Regions from separate parts of the Sphingomonas sp. FUKUSWIS1 genome, predicted to be linked through region 1. Evidence: riboswitches for the same ligand, from Rfam matches in the RefSeq annotation. Region 1 holds a riboswitch; the other holds the start of a gene.
What was found. A riboswitch is a leader RNA that binds a small molecule or an ion and turns the genes downstream of it on or off. The one in region 1 is predicted to bind thiamine pyrophosphate.
Positions count from the first base shown of each region.

Region 2: linked by a shared signal. The riboswitch ahead of sphsw_RS17800 (TonB-dependent receptor) and the one ahead of thiC (phosphomethylpyrimidine synthase ThiC) in region 1 are both predicted to bind thiamine pyrophosphate.

Region 1 is NZ_JPJC01000029.1:23,631-31,316, reverse strand. Features, by position in the region: gene sphsw_RS02975 (GGDEF domain-containing protein) at 1-563, shown strand, start outside; gene sphsw_RS20740 (hypothetical protein) at 899-1,027, shown strand; gene sphsw_RS02970 (YbhB/YbcL family Raf kinase inhibitor-like protein) at 1,071-1,709, opposite strand; gene sphsw_RS02965 (hypothetical protein) at 1,702-2,250, opposite strand; gene sphsw_RS20735 (hypothetical protein) at 2,419-2,544, shown strand; gene sphsw_RS02960 (alkylphosphonate utilization protein) at 2,570-2,875, shown strand; gene thiC (phosphomethylpyrimidine synthase ThiC) at 2,931-4,853, opposite strand; TPP riboswitch at 4,893-5,000, opposite strand; gene sphsw_RS02950 (MipA/OmpV family protein) at 5,090-5,953, opposite strand; gene sphsw_RS02945 (DUF2141 domain-containing protein) at 6,023-6,472, opposite strand; partial or broken gene sphsw_RS18595 (sterol desaturase family protein) at 6,378-6,736, opposite strand; gene sphsw_RS18225 (hypothetical protein) at 7,155-7,574, shown strand.
Region 2 is NZ_JPJC01000281.1:1,226-6,929, forward strand. Features, by position in the region: partial or broken gene sphsw_RS17800 (TonB-dependent receptor) at 1-1,682, opposite strand, end outside; TPP riboswitch at 1,753-1,841, opposite strand; gene sphsw_RS17805 (FadR/GntR family transcriptional regulator) at 2,006-2,728, shown strand; gene sphsw_RS17815 (outer membrane beta-barrel protein) at 2,996-4,180, shown strand; gene sphsw_RS17820 (SLBB domain-containing protein) at 4,191-5,009, shown strand; partial or broken gene sphsw_RS20700 (cellulase family glycosylhydrolase) at 5,278-5,704, shown strand, end outside.

The sequences.
Region 1 (7,686 bases):
TCCGCGAGTCGGAGGTGCGGCTGGCCAAGGCGAAGCACGAGACCGACGTCCTGCGGGCCAAGCTCATCGAGGCCCGCGACAGCGCACGACGCGACACGCTGACCGGCCTGCCGAACCGGCGCGCGTTCGACGAGGCGTTCGGCGCACGCGACGCGGACAAAGGCCCCTATTGCCTCGCGGTATGCGACGTCGACCGGTTCAAGCGCGTCAATGACGCGTTCGGCCACGGCGTCGGCGACCGGGTGCTGACCGCGATCGGCCAGATGATCGCGGCGGGGTGCGAAGGGCATCTCGTCGTGCGGCACGGCGGCGAGGAGTTTGCGGTGCTGTTGTGCGGCGTCAGCCTGAGCGACGCCGCGCGCCTGCTCGATTCGGTCCGCGCGATCGTTGCCGCCAAACGCTTCCGCAATCGCGAGACCGATTCCCCGCTCGGCCAGATCACCTTTTCGGCAGGCGTCACCGCGATCCATGCGGACGAAGCCGCCGAGAGCGCGTTCGCCCGTGCGGACCGGCTCCTCTACACTGCCAAGGGCGACGGGCGCGACCGGATCTGCGCCGCCTGATCCGCGCGGCGGTCCGCGGCACCGATCCTTGGCGCCGTTCACCGGATAAGTGTGGCGCAAAATCCCAACTGCTGCGTGGCTGCTGCGAAAAACCGCGCTGATTCAGCCGGATACGGAACTGGCACGGGGTGTGCAAAGCAGGGGATATCGGCAGCCGGATGGTCCGGACGCCGCCATCACCGAAGGGAAGCCACCATGTCCTCGATCCATTTCGAATCCGCCAAGCGCATCCTCCTCTCGTTCGCCGGGGCGCTGGTCTTCGCCGGCATCGCGATCAGCGCAGCGACGCCGATCATCCCGATCGCGTGATCCGGCCTGACTGCGGAAACTGCATCATGCTTCATCACCTCCATCGCGGCCAATACCGGCCCGACCGCCTGCGGGACAGCGGCCTGCTCGTCGGCATCGTCGCCTTCTCGACCACCGTCCTGCTGATCGCGACTCACGCCGCAGCGTTCGCCTGATCGGCAGCGCGGGGGATCCCTGCCCGCCAGGCGCGGGTCGCGGTCAGGCCAGCATGGCCGAAGAAGCGGGGCCGACGGGCGCGGCCTCCTCGCGCGAATAGGTCCCGATCAGCAACCCCGCCGCGAGCACATGTCCCGACATCGCCTCGACCAGCGCGGTGCGGCCCGGTGACACGCCTGGATCGCCCAGCGCCGCATCGAGCGCGAACAGCTGGAAGGCGTAGCGATGTTCGCCATGCCCGGTCGGCGGATCGGGCGGCAGCCAGCCTTCGCGCAGATATGAATTGCGCCCGACATCGCCGTCGGGCGTCCCTGCGCCGTCGGCCGCGATCGCACCTTCGGCCAGTCGCAGCCCATCGGCAGCGATATGCCAGACGATCGCGTGAACCAGCGGTTGCGGCGTCGGCGCATCCGCATCCTCGACGATCAGCGCGAGCGCGGCGGTGCCCGCAGGTGGCACGCTCCAGACCAGCGGCGGCGACACCCCGTCACCATCGGCGGTGAACCGCGGCGGCAACCGCCCCTCATGCGCAAAGGCGGGGCTGGTCAGGTCGAGCGTCGCGAACCCCGTGCCGGCCTGCGCGCCCGACCCGAGACCGGACCGGGCGATCACCAACGCGTCGGCACCAGCGCGCAATCCTTTAAGTGCGTGGCCGAGCCAGGCAGGCATGTGTTCAAGCATCGTTACCCTCCGAAGGACAGGCGCCAGGGCGCAGGACCGGTGCGCCATCGGCATACCAGCGGCTCTGATCGCGCATCGTGCCGGCATCGTGATAACAGGCCTGCGCTGTCCCACCCGCCGGATCGATCGCGACCATCCAGTTGTGATCGCCGCAGTTATGTGCCTCGCACCCCCAGGAGGCGATGCGCCGGCCCCGTTGGAAGATCGGCGTCTGCGGTCCCGAGCGTCCGCGGATCAGCGACCGCAGCCGGGCATCGTCGACCACCGCGAGCAACCCGCCGGCCACCTCGGTGCGATCGAAGAAATCGACGCCATCGACCGCGTCATGCGGGTATTTGCCGACATAGGCGGTGAGCGGCGTGGTCTGCGCCTGCCCCGCCACGGGGGTCGGCGTCCGCGTGGCAGGCGGCGTGAAGTTGGCGACCGCAGCGGTCTGCTGGGGATCGTCGCCCGCACTGCAGCCTGACACGGCCATGGCAAGCATTGCCATCCCCGCACGCAGCGACAGGGTGATCGGCGCAGCCCCGGATCCGATATGCATCGCAGCCCCCTCATGGTCTTTTCATCCCAACGCGCCGACCGGGCTGAGGTTGCCCGCGATGCCGGCGCTGCCGGGGCGACTCGACGATCCGAATCTACGGGTATGCGCGAGTGCAAGCGTGTATCGTCGCCGTCCCGGGGCGCTCCGCCCCGCCGGAAGGGCAGCATCATGGCCAAGAGCCAGAAGAAATCGAACAAGGAAGTCCGCAAGCCCAAGGCCGAGAAGGAGCCCAAGGCGAACGCGTCGAACCCGACGACCAAGGGCAAGCCCGTCGAGATGACGACGCTCAAGTGATCCGGCACGAAACAGGACGATGACGATGGCGGACGACGATTACGTCTATGACGAGGCCAGCGGCGAATGGGTCGCCGCCGACGCCGCATCCACGACCCGCGCGGCGGACGACGACACGGTCGTGGTCCGCGACTCGGTCGGCAACGTGCTGGCGGACGGCGACCAGGTGACGCTGATCAAGGACCTGACCGTCAAGGGCGCGGGCCAGACGCTCAAGCGCGGCACGCTGATCAAGGCGATCCGCCTGACCGGTGACGCGCAGGAGATCGACTGTCGCTATGAGGGGATCAAGGGTCTGGTGCTGCGCGCGGAGTTCGTGCGCAAGCGGTAACGGACGCACCCCCTGATCCTCCCCCTGCCGGGGGAGGAGTTCGGGATGTGGCGGATCAGACGTCCGCGGGGAGGTAGATCTCGCTGCCCTTCTCGCGGAACCTCTCGCTCATTTCAGCCATGCCCTTTTCTGCGTCGGCATGCGCACCCTTGGCGAAGATCGCGCGGTTGGCGTCGGTCTGATCGATATCGGCCGCTAGGAACGTGTCGGCGGGGCCGTTCTGTTTGGCGGCGAAGTCACGCACCTCCTGCGTGATCTTCATCGAGCAGAATTTCGGACCGCACATCGAGCAGAAATGCGCGGTCTTGGCGCCTTCTGCGGGGAGCGTCTGGTCGTGATATTGCTCGGCCGTATCGGGGTCGAGGCTCAGGTTGAACTGGTCGCGCCAGCGGAACTCGAAGCGCGCGCGGCTCAGCGCGTCGTCGCGCATCTGCGCGGCAGGGTGACCCTTGGCGAGGTCGGCGGCGTGTGCGGCGAGCTTGTAGGTGACGACGCCGACCTTCACGTCGTCGCGGTCGGGCAAGCCCAGATGCTCCTTGGGCGTGACGTAGCAAAGCATCGCGGTGCCGTACCAGCCGATCTGCGCCGCGCCGATGCCGCTGGTGATATGGTCATAACCCGGCGCGATGTCGGTGGTGAGCGGCCCCAAGGTATAGAAGGGCGCCTCGCCGCAGACCTCGAGCTGCTTTTCCATATTCTCCTTGATCTTGTGCATCGGCACATGGCCGGGGCCCTCGATCATAACCTGGACGTCGCTCTTCCATGCGCGGTGCGTGAGTTCACCGAGCGTGTAGAGCTCGCTGAACTGCGCCTCGTCGTTCGCGTCGGCGATGCTGCCGGGGCGCAGCCCGTCGCCGAGCGAATAGGCGATGTCATACGCCTTCATGATCTCGGTGATCTCGTCGAAGCGCTCGTAGAGGAAGCTCTCCTTGTGGTGGCTGAGGCACCATTTCGCCATGATCGAGCCGCCGCGCGAGACGATGCCGGTGACCCGCTTGGCGGTCATCGGGATATAGGCGAGGCGCACGCCGGCGTGGATCGTGAAGTAATCCACGCCCTGCTCCGCCTGTTCGATCAGCGTGTCGCGGAAGATCTCCCAAGTCAGATCCTCGGCGACGCCGCCGACCTTCTCGAGTGCCTGATAGATCGGCACGGTGCCGATCGGCACGGGGCTGTTGCGCAGGATCCATTCGCGCGTGTCGTGGATGTTGCGGCCGGTGCTCAGGTCCATCACCGTGTCCGCGCCCCAGCGGATCGACCAGACGAGCTTGTCGACCTCGGCGGCGACGTTCGACGCGACCGCCGAATTGCCGATATTGGCGTTGATCTTGACCAGGAAGTTGCGGCCGATCGCCATCGGCTCGGATTCGGGGTGGTTGACGTTGTTGGGGATGATCGCGCGGCCGCGCGCGACCTCGTCGCGGACGAACTCGGGGGTGACGAAGTCGGGGATCGACGCACCGAAGCTCTCGCCGTCGCGCTTATACTCTTTCAGCATCGCGCGGCCGAGATTCTCCCGCGTCGCGACATATTCCATCTCGGGCGTGATGATGCCACGGCGTGCGTAATGCATCTGGCTGACATTGGCGCCAGCCCTGGCGCGCAACGGGCGCTTGATGCTGCCGGGAAATTGCGGGACGCCGCCCGAGCGGTCGGGGCCGAGCTGGCCATTATCCTCGGGCCGGACCGCGCGCGCGTCGTAACTCTCGACGTCGCCGCGCGCCTCGATCCACTGGCGGCGGAGTTGCGGCAGGCCGGCGTTGATGTCGATCGTCGCCCTGGGGTCGGTGTACGGACCGCTGGTGTCGTAGACGCGCAAGGGCGGCTCGGAGCAGCTGGGGTCGAGCACGATCTCGCGCATCGCGACGCGGACGTCGGGGCTGGAGGGCACCGCGACATGGATCTTCCGCGAGCCGCGGATCGGGCCGGTGGTGACGCCGATGTCGGCGGTCGGGATGCGGGGATCGTAATCGGCCATGCGCTTGCTCCTAAAGGTCTCGGAGCAAGGCATGCGGTTCTGTGGCGACCGCTCCCTCCCTCCGCCGGTATCAACCGGATCAGGTTCAGCGGGTCGAAGGCTCCTGCCTTCCTCTCAAGCGCGGATCGGCGCTCCCCCGGGGTAGGGCGAGCATAGGCGCAACGGACGGGGGCGCAAACGGAAAAACCCCGCACGGCCGGGCCGCACGGGGTTTCGGATCGATCGGCGGGTTGCGATCAGAAGGTGTAGGTCAGGCCCACCGCGCCGAGCCACTGGTCGGCATCGCCGACGTCCGCGACGATCGGGCTGTCCTTGTACTTGCCGAGCATGCGGCCGTAGAGCACCCCTGCGCCGACGCCGAAGCCGCGGCGCAGATCGCCCGACAGGCTCTGCAAAGCAAACGCGGAGACGTTGACCCGGCGGAAGCCGCTGTCGTTGATGTCATAGGTGCGCAGACCGCTGTTGATCGTGCCGATCGGCGTGACCGCGGCATAGGTCCGGCCAAAGCCCTTGCCTGCATAATCCGCCGACAGGCCGAAGGCGACCAGGGTGCGGACCGACAGCGGCGTCGTGTAGTTGACCTGCGGGGTGATGACATAGCTGTCGTGCGTGCCCGACACGTCGTGGATATAGGCGACACGCGCGGTCAGCGTGTCGTATTCGCTGGTGATGACGCCGGTCTTGCCGATGCCGACAAAGCCGCCGACTTCATAGGCCGTGTCGATCTTGCCGAGCGCGCGGACCTGCCGGTTGTCGACCCGGCCCGTGCGATCGGTGCGGACGGCGGCGATAACGCCGACTTCGTAGTTGATCCCGACCGACCCCGTATTGGGGATCAGGTTCACATAGAGCTGCGTACCGCGCGTAAAGAAGTCATGCCCGCGGACCGTACCGATCGCGACCGCGCCGGGGGTGAAGCTGTTGCTGTCCGCACCTTCGTAATCGGGAAGCGACGCGACGCCGAGCCCCAGCGTGATGCGGTTGTTGTCGGCGGGATCGGTGATTGGCGGGGTCGGATTGGGATCCGTCTGCGCAAGTGCCGGCGTGGCGAGGGCGACTGCCGCGGTTGCGGCAGTCAGAACGAGTGAGAATGCGCGCAAGGACGGGCTCCGGACAAAAAGGTTCCACCGCGCAACGCGGGGCAACCCCATTCGGTCCGTTGCAATCCGTCAGAAGATGTAACGCATCCTGACCTGTTGCATTTCAGCATCACCGACGAGCATGAACCGTGCCGCGGAAAAGCGAGGCGGTCCGAAGCGTACCGCCGCGTTGTTCGAGAAGCCATAGCCCTCGCGCGGGATGCCCGCGATCGTGTCGAGCTTGGAATTGCTGTTCTCGTCATGGATGATCGCCAGCGCATAGCCGCGCTGCGGCAGGCCCGGAAAGCTCGTCGTCCGGACCGCGGCGGGCAGGGTCCGGGTCAGCGCCTTGGCATCGTCGACACAGGCGGGGAAATTATCGGGGTCGGCGGTCAGACAGATACGGATCAAGCCCTTGGCCGAGCGAAGATTGTCGACCTCGACGTCAAGCCGCGTGACCGGGCTCGCCGCCGCCAGAACGGCCCAGAGCGCCGCCGCGGCCAGCACGCGCGGCAGCCTTGGCATGCGATCTGCGGACATCGCCGAGCTCCCGGTCGGTGCCGCAGAGCCGATCCCAGAACCGGAAAATGAGCTCATAATTGCACCTGTATCGTTCATGATGTGGCTGATGGTGGCTGGCCGTGATCAGCCATGTCCCCAATGCTCCCCTCCACATGAACCGGGGAAAAACCTCCCGGCCCATCGGATTGGCCCCCTCCATAACGGTCATGACCGTCAGAGCCAAACCGAGCGCACCGCCAGGGTCGGAATCGCAATGACCCGTAGCGGAATTATCACAGCGCCGGGACCGGATCGAACGCCGTTGCCATTCAGACCCTCGGTCGACCACGCCCGGCCGGTGCTCCACCTGTTTGCACTGACTCTAGTCTATCGCCCCCGCAAAATGATCGAAACCGGCGGCATCCGGGTACGCGGCTGCAAAGCACGACGGCCTGTGCGCCTGCAAACCAAACGCCGCCCCATTCTATGTCGGAACACCGGATCCTCATCATATCTTTATCGATTTTACAGAATTCAGCGCCACGAATTCATCTATCGAACTTTATTTGACGCCTCCCAATGTGATATTTTTTTTCAGGTCAACAGATTTGAGACCCTGATAGCAGAACATTGCTCCATTACGACGATATCGCCCGTTTGAAAGTCCGACGCCATGTCAGAGACAGGCCATCTCGATACTATAAATTTAGGAGATGAGGATATGGCAACCATCAACATCATGATTGCTGTGGATGTGGAAACAGCTCAGTCGACGGCCAGTGGCCAGACCATCACCCAAGGTCTGTATATGATCGACACGACGGGCTATGAAGGCACGTCCGAGGGTGGCAACGAGTTGACGACGCCGTGCAATGCCGGTGACGTCTTGGTGTGGACCGTCTATCCCATCAATCCCGCCGATAATATCGCAATCACCGGGTTTACCGGTCAATGCACGCAGAACCCGCCGAATAGTGTATTCCAGAAGCTTGAAAAACAGACGACGCCCGCGGGCGTTATCTATTGGACCTGTGTGATCAACAACGGCACAGCAACGGGGTCCTACCAGTACAGCGTCGTCTTCTCGATGTCGGGCAAGACTTACAGCTATGACCCGTTCATCAAGGTCCCGGCGAACTGATCGCCAGCGCGTAAACATGGGCATGTGCGCTCCCGGCTGATCCGGAAAAGAGCGCGCGCCGCACATGGTGCCGGGCAGCAGCGACGACTTGCGGCTGCCCGGTACCGCAAAA
Region 2 (5,704 bases), on a different contig from region 1:
GTACCGATATAGCGATAGCCCAGCTCCTGCGAGACCGCATATTCGTTCTTCAGCGCGGTCGTCCCCGCGCTGACCAGCGCACCGCCCGCATAGCTGTCGTAGAGCGTGAACTCGTTCGGCGTGCGGAAGTTCGTCGTGATGTTGGCGAACAGCTGCTGCCGGTCGTCGATCTCGTAATGCACCGCCGCCCGCGGCAGCGCGGCGAAGCTGTCGAGGCGGACGCGGTCCTGCGGCCCGGGCAGGTAGTTGCGCCCGCTGCGCAGCACGTTGACGCCCTTGAACCCGATATCGACCGCAAGACGCGGGGTCAGCGTGACATGGTCGGCCAGGAACGCCGCCTTGGTCACCGTCACGGTCCGCTGGTTCTCATAGGCGAGCAACCGGCCGTCCGCGGTCCGGATCGCCTTTGCGCGATACCCCCAGCGATCGGCCGGTGCGCCGTCGGCGCCGACCGCGGTGTAGGACTGGACGACGCGGTCGGTGCCGTGATCGAACCACAGCCCCGCGGTCAGCCGGTGGATGCCGCGCTCGATTGTCAGCGTGTTGACCGTGCCCACGCGGCGCTGGTCGCCGGTATAATTGCCCAGCACCGTCGCGACCCCGTCGACCGCACCCGGCAGCGCGATCGGATCGGCGAGCGGCTCGATGCCGAGGAAATTGCCGGTCGTGCCGAGCTGCGTCCCATAGGGCGAATTGCCGTAGCCGAACTGCAGATAGCTGGTGCTGTCGAGCGTTACCCCTGCGCCCAGCGCCAGATGCACCGGCGCCGACGCATAGAGGTTGCGGAACGGCGCGCGGTACAGCCGCCAGTAATTGGTGTTGCCCGCGCTGTACCGCGCATCGAAGTTGAAATCGCGTCCCTGCGCGCGCCATTCGGCGAGCGTCGGGCTGCGATAGGTCGACGAGTTCGCGTCGTTGAACGACAGCGCCAGGCTCGCGCGGTTGCCGTTGCCCCATTCGCCGAGCAGCTTGGCATCGACATGCTGGCGCGTGTCATGGCCGGCACCGCGCCAGTTGTTCGCGCGCGTGTTCGAATAAGAGACGAAGGCCCGCAGCCCCGTCTGGCCGATCCGTCCGCTATCGAGCCGGACGAAGCCGCGCCGCGCCGCATAGGATCCGATCGACAGGTCAACGAGCCCGCGCGGCGCCGCACTCGGATCGTCGAGCCAGAGCGACAGCGACCCGCCCGCACCGCCCAGCGTCGGCGACGCGATATCGACCGCGCCCTGCGCCAGCGCGATGCGCTGCAGATTCTCGGTATCAGCGAACTGCGAGGGATAGGCGTAATAATAGCCAATGTCGTTCTGCGGCGCGCCCTCCATCGTCACGCCGATCTCGTCCTGCCCCAGCCCGCGCAACGTCAGGCTCGAACTGGTCGACAGACCGTAAGGATCACTCGACGCGACGGTCGCGCCGGGCAGGAGATTGACCAGCTGGAACGCGTTGAGCGTCGGCGCCTGCTTGGTGATGAACGCCGCGGCGATCGCGCTCTCGGACTTGGGCACCGTCTGGTCGGGGAGCAGCCCCTCGGGATCGAGAAGACCGACGACGCGGATATCGACCGGGTCGGCGCCGTCCCGCGCATCCGCCCGCGTCTGCGCGCCGGCGGGGGCGAAGGCCACCACAGCAGCAAGTGCCGCTGCCAGCGCGCTGCATGCAACACGGGGCGGCCGGCCCGTCATCAGGTCAAATCGAAGGATCATCACGGTCTTGCGTCCACTCCACACGGAGGGACGACGGACGCGCCGCCAGCCCTCCCTACGCCGGTATCAACCGGATCAGGTTCAGCGGGTCATGGGCTGCAGCCCACCTCTCAGCCGCGCGTCAGCGGCCCCCCGGGGAGCGCGCCGTCTAGGCGGTTCGGTCCGCCGGCGATAGCGTTATTGCCCGTTCGCCCTTCCGCAGCGCCTTCCCGGCACACGCGCGACAGAATTATATGACAATCCACCCCGCCCAGTTGCTTGCAGTGGGTGACAGCCGGACCGGTTTGCGCCACACAGGCTTTATGGAGCGTGTGCTGACCGACGTCGTTGCCCTGGAGAATCGGGATCTGGGACGGAACCTTACGCATGGCATGCTCGACCTGCTCGGCAAGGCCATCGTGACCGGCCAATATACGGATCGGCCCTTCCCCACCGAGGCGGAGATCGCGGTGGCGCATGGCGTCAGCCGATCGGTGACCCGTGAGGCGGTCAAGATGCTGACCGCCAAGGGACTGGTCAGCGCGCGGCCGCGACAGGGCACGATCGTCCAGCCATCGAGCAGCTGGAACCTGTTCGACACCGATGTGCTGCGCTGGCTGCTCGACCGCAAATTTTCGGTCGAGCTGCTGCAGCAGTTCAACCAGTTGCGGATCGGGATCGAGCCTGAAGCGGCGGCGCTCGCGGCGCTGTATCACACCGAACAGGACATCGTCGCGATCGAGGCGGGGCTGGCGCGGATGGCCGCTGCGGAGCGCAGCTATGACGATCCGCTCGACGCGGACATCGCGTTCCACGTCGCCGTCCTGCGCGCGTCGCGCAACCCCTTCTACGCACAGTTCCAGTCGGTGGTCGAAACCGCGCTTCGCACCTCGATCCGCTTCACCAACCGGATCAAGGGGCGCAGCGCGAACATCGCCGACCATGCCGCGGTCGCCGTCGCGATCGCCGCGCGCGATGCCGATGGTGCGCGCGACGCGATGCGACGCCTGATCGGCGACGTTCTCAGCCTGATCGCCGAGGCCTGACACCCGAATCGTCGCGACCCGGTGTACGATCAAGGGACAGCACCGTGCGACGCCGTCACTCGACCTGATCGCGCTTTTCACTTATCGAGACGCGGTGCCCTTGGGCCCGGTGCCGCGAGTCGAGATTTGACAAGCGCCGGAATAGCTCGAAGGACGAAATGCGACCGCGCATCATGCGGGTAGCAATTGAAAACATGACGGGAAACAATGCGAAGGGCTCGAGACGAGCGAACTGCACGGATCGGCAAGGTCGCGCTCGCGGCGGCCATGACTGGCGGTTTGGTGAGCGGTGCGCAGGCACAGACGGTCAACGTCAACACACCCGTCAGCGTGCCCGTTGCGGGCAATGTCGACCGGTTTCGTGTCGTGCCGGTGATCACCAGTGTCTATGACAGCAACGTGCTGCGTCTCAACGACGCGCGCGGGAGCGGGCCGCGCGACAATATCCGCGTTTCGCCGGCGCTGGCCGTCGACCTGAATCGCATCTTCGGACGCACCCGCGTCACCGCCGGCGGCACGGTCGGCTATGATTTCAACACCCGGTTCAGCGGCCTCGATCGCGAGCGGATCAACCTGACTTCGAGCGTGACGACCCCGGTCGGCGCGCCCTGCAGCGTGACCGGCAGCGCGGCGCTCGAACGCGCGCAGTTCGATCTCGGCGACACCAACACCGTGGTGACCGAGAGCTTCTTGCGCCAGGTCTATGACGTCGGCGCGAGCTGCCGCGCCGCGGCGGGCTTCTTTCCCGCGGTGGGGGTCAACCGCGTGTCGCTCACCAACAGCAGCCGCAAGGTTCTGGACACGAACCAGTCGGCGCTGCGCGCGGGGATCGGCTATGGGCGGCCCAGCCTCGGTACGCTGCAGCTCATTGGCTCGGTTGCGAAGATCGCGCGCCCGGGTATCGAGGATCTGACCGGGATCGACGATTCGACGATGATCACCGACGTCCAGCTGGTCTTCGAACGTTCGGTCGCGCCGCGCGTCAGCTTCCGGCTTGGCGGCGGCATCACGCATGCCGACCCCAAGCGCGCGGCCGTGCCGTCCTTCAGCGGCCCGTCGTTCGACGCGCAGGTGACGATACGCCCGGTGCCCCGGTTCACGATCGTCGGCTCCGGCCGCCGTGCGGTGCAGAATCAGAGCTCGTTTGGCGCGACCTATATCATCGCCGACAGCTACAACCTCAACGTGTCCTATCTGCTCTCGGCGCGTAGCACCGCCACGCTGTTCGCCCAGCGCGCGCGACGCGATCCGCGCGGCGAGGATCTGGCGCTCACGCTTCAGCCACCACGCGGCAAGGACAGGCTGAACGTCGTCGGCGGAAGCTATGCATTCGATTTTCACCGGTCGCTACGGCTCAGCCTGAACGTCGCTCACCAGCGCCGCACGGCTGACAATGCGATTTACGACTATACGGCCACATCCGCATCGGCGGGTGTCACGGCCCGTTTCTAAGGGGATGATGATGAAGATCCGCATGGCGCATTCGCTTGTTCTGCCGTTGCTCATGGCCGCTGCGGCCGCCGGGGCGCAGGTACCAACCGCGCGCCCGACACCCGCGCCGGCGGGTGCCGTACCCAACGACGGCTATCGCCTGGCCCCCGATGACGAGGTCGAGGTGACGATTTTCGGCCAGGGCCCGGGCCAGGTGGTCAAGACGCGCGTCAAGAGCGACGGCACGATCACCCTGCCGTTCCTCGGCGCGGTCCAGGTGCGCAACCAGACCGCGCGTGAACTGGCCGCGGATATCGCCGCCCGGCTGCGGAGCGGCGGCTATTTCGTCAAGCCCGTCGTCAATGTTGAGGTCACGCAGTTCGTCAGCAGTTCGGTGACCGTGTTCGGCGAGGTCGGAACCCCCGGCATCTATCCGCTCGATCTGCAGCTGACCGTCGGCATGACGCTCGCCCGCGCGGGCGGCACGCGTGGGACCAGCGCGGACTTTGCGATCCTGAAGCGCGTCGGCGATCCGGTCGAACACCGTATCCTCCTGTCGGACCTCAGCGGCGAATGGAGCGCGGCGACGCTGCTCGAGGCGAAGGACACGCTCTTCGTTCCGGTCGCGCCCGTCATCTATGTCTATGGCCAGGTGAATTCGCCCGGATCCTTCCCGTTGAAGACCGGGATGACGGTTCGCCAGGCGCTGGCCCGCGCCGGTGGTCCGACGCTCGCCGGATCGACGCGGAACGTCACGATCTTCCGCGACGGCGAGAAGCTGAAGAAGGTCGATCTCGACGGCGAACTCAAGGCCGAGGACTCGGTCTTCATCAACGAAAAATGGCTCTGAATCAGTGATCGGATTCCGGTGGCCGGGATGTCTCGTTTCATGCGATGCCCTGCGCATTCGTCGTCGCCAGGTCTGTTTCGCAACAGCCTGACGTCTGCGGCCACGGCCTGAGAAGAGGGCGCTCCGGCAACGGGGCGCCCTTTTTCATACCCTAGTGCCCCGCCATGTCCCGTGCCGCCAGCGCCGGCGCACCCCGCTACCCGGGCCAGCCGTCGCGATTCCCCCGGCGTTGGTCGTGTGATGCTTGCACGGGTCACCGGCTTGGGTGATGGGCGTGCCGATGCGACATAACGGCCTGTTCATCGCGCTGGGAGGCGCTGCGCTGGTCGCGACGGCCGGCGTTGCGGTCATGATTGCGCCCGCGCGAACCGGTCTACCGATCACGCTCGATCCCGCCGCCGATGCCCCCTCCGCGACTGGGCCGCGCAAGCCTGCGCATCCGCGCTATACCGGCGTCAACATCGCGACCGGCGGCTTTGCCTCGAAGCGCATTCCCGGGCGCTACGGCTTCGACTATTTCTACCCCAAGCCCCAGGAGACCGCGCCCTTCGTCGCCGCGGGCATGAACGCGATCCGCGTGCCCGTTCTCTGGGAACGGCTGCAACCGCGGCCCAATGCCCCGATCGACGCCGCGGAACTCGCACGGCTCGACGAATCGATCGCGGGGCTCGGCGGGTTCGGCCTGATCATCCTCG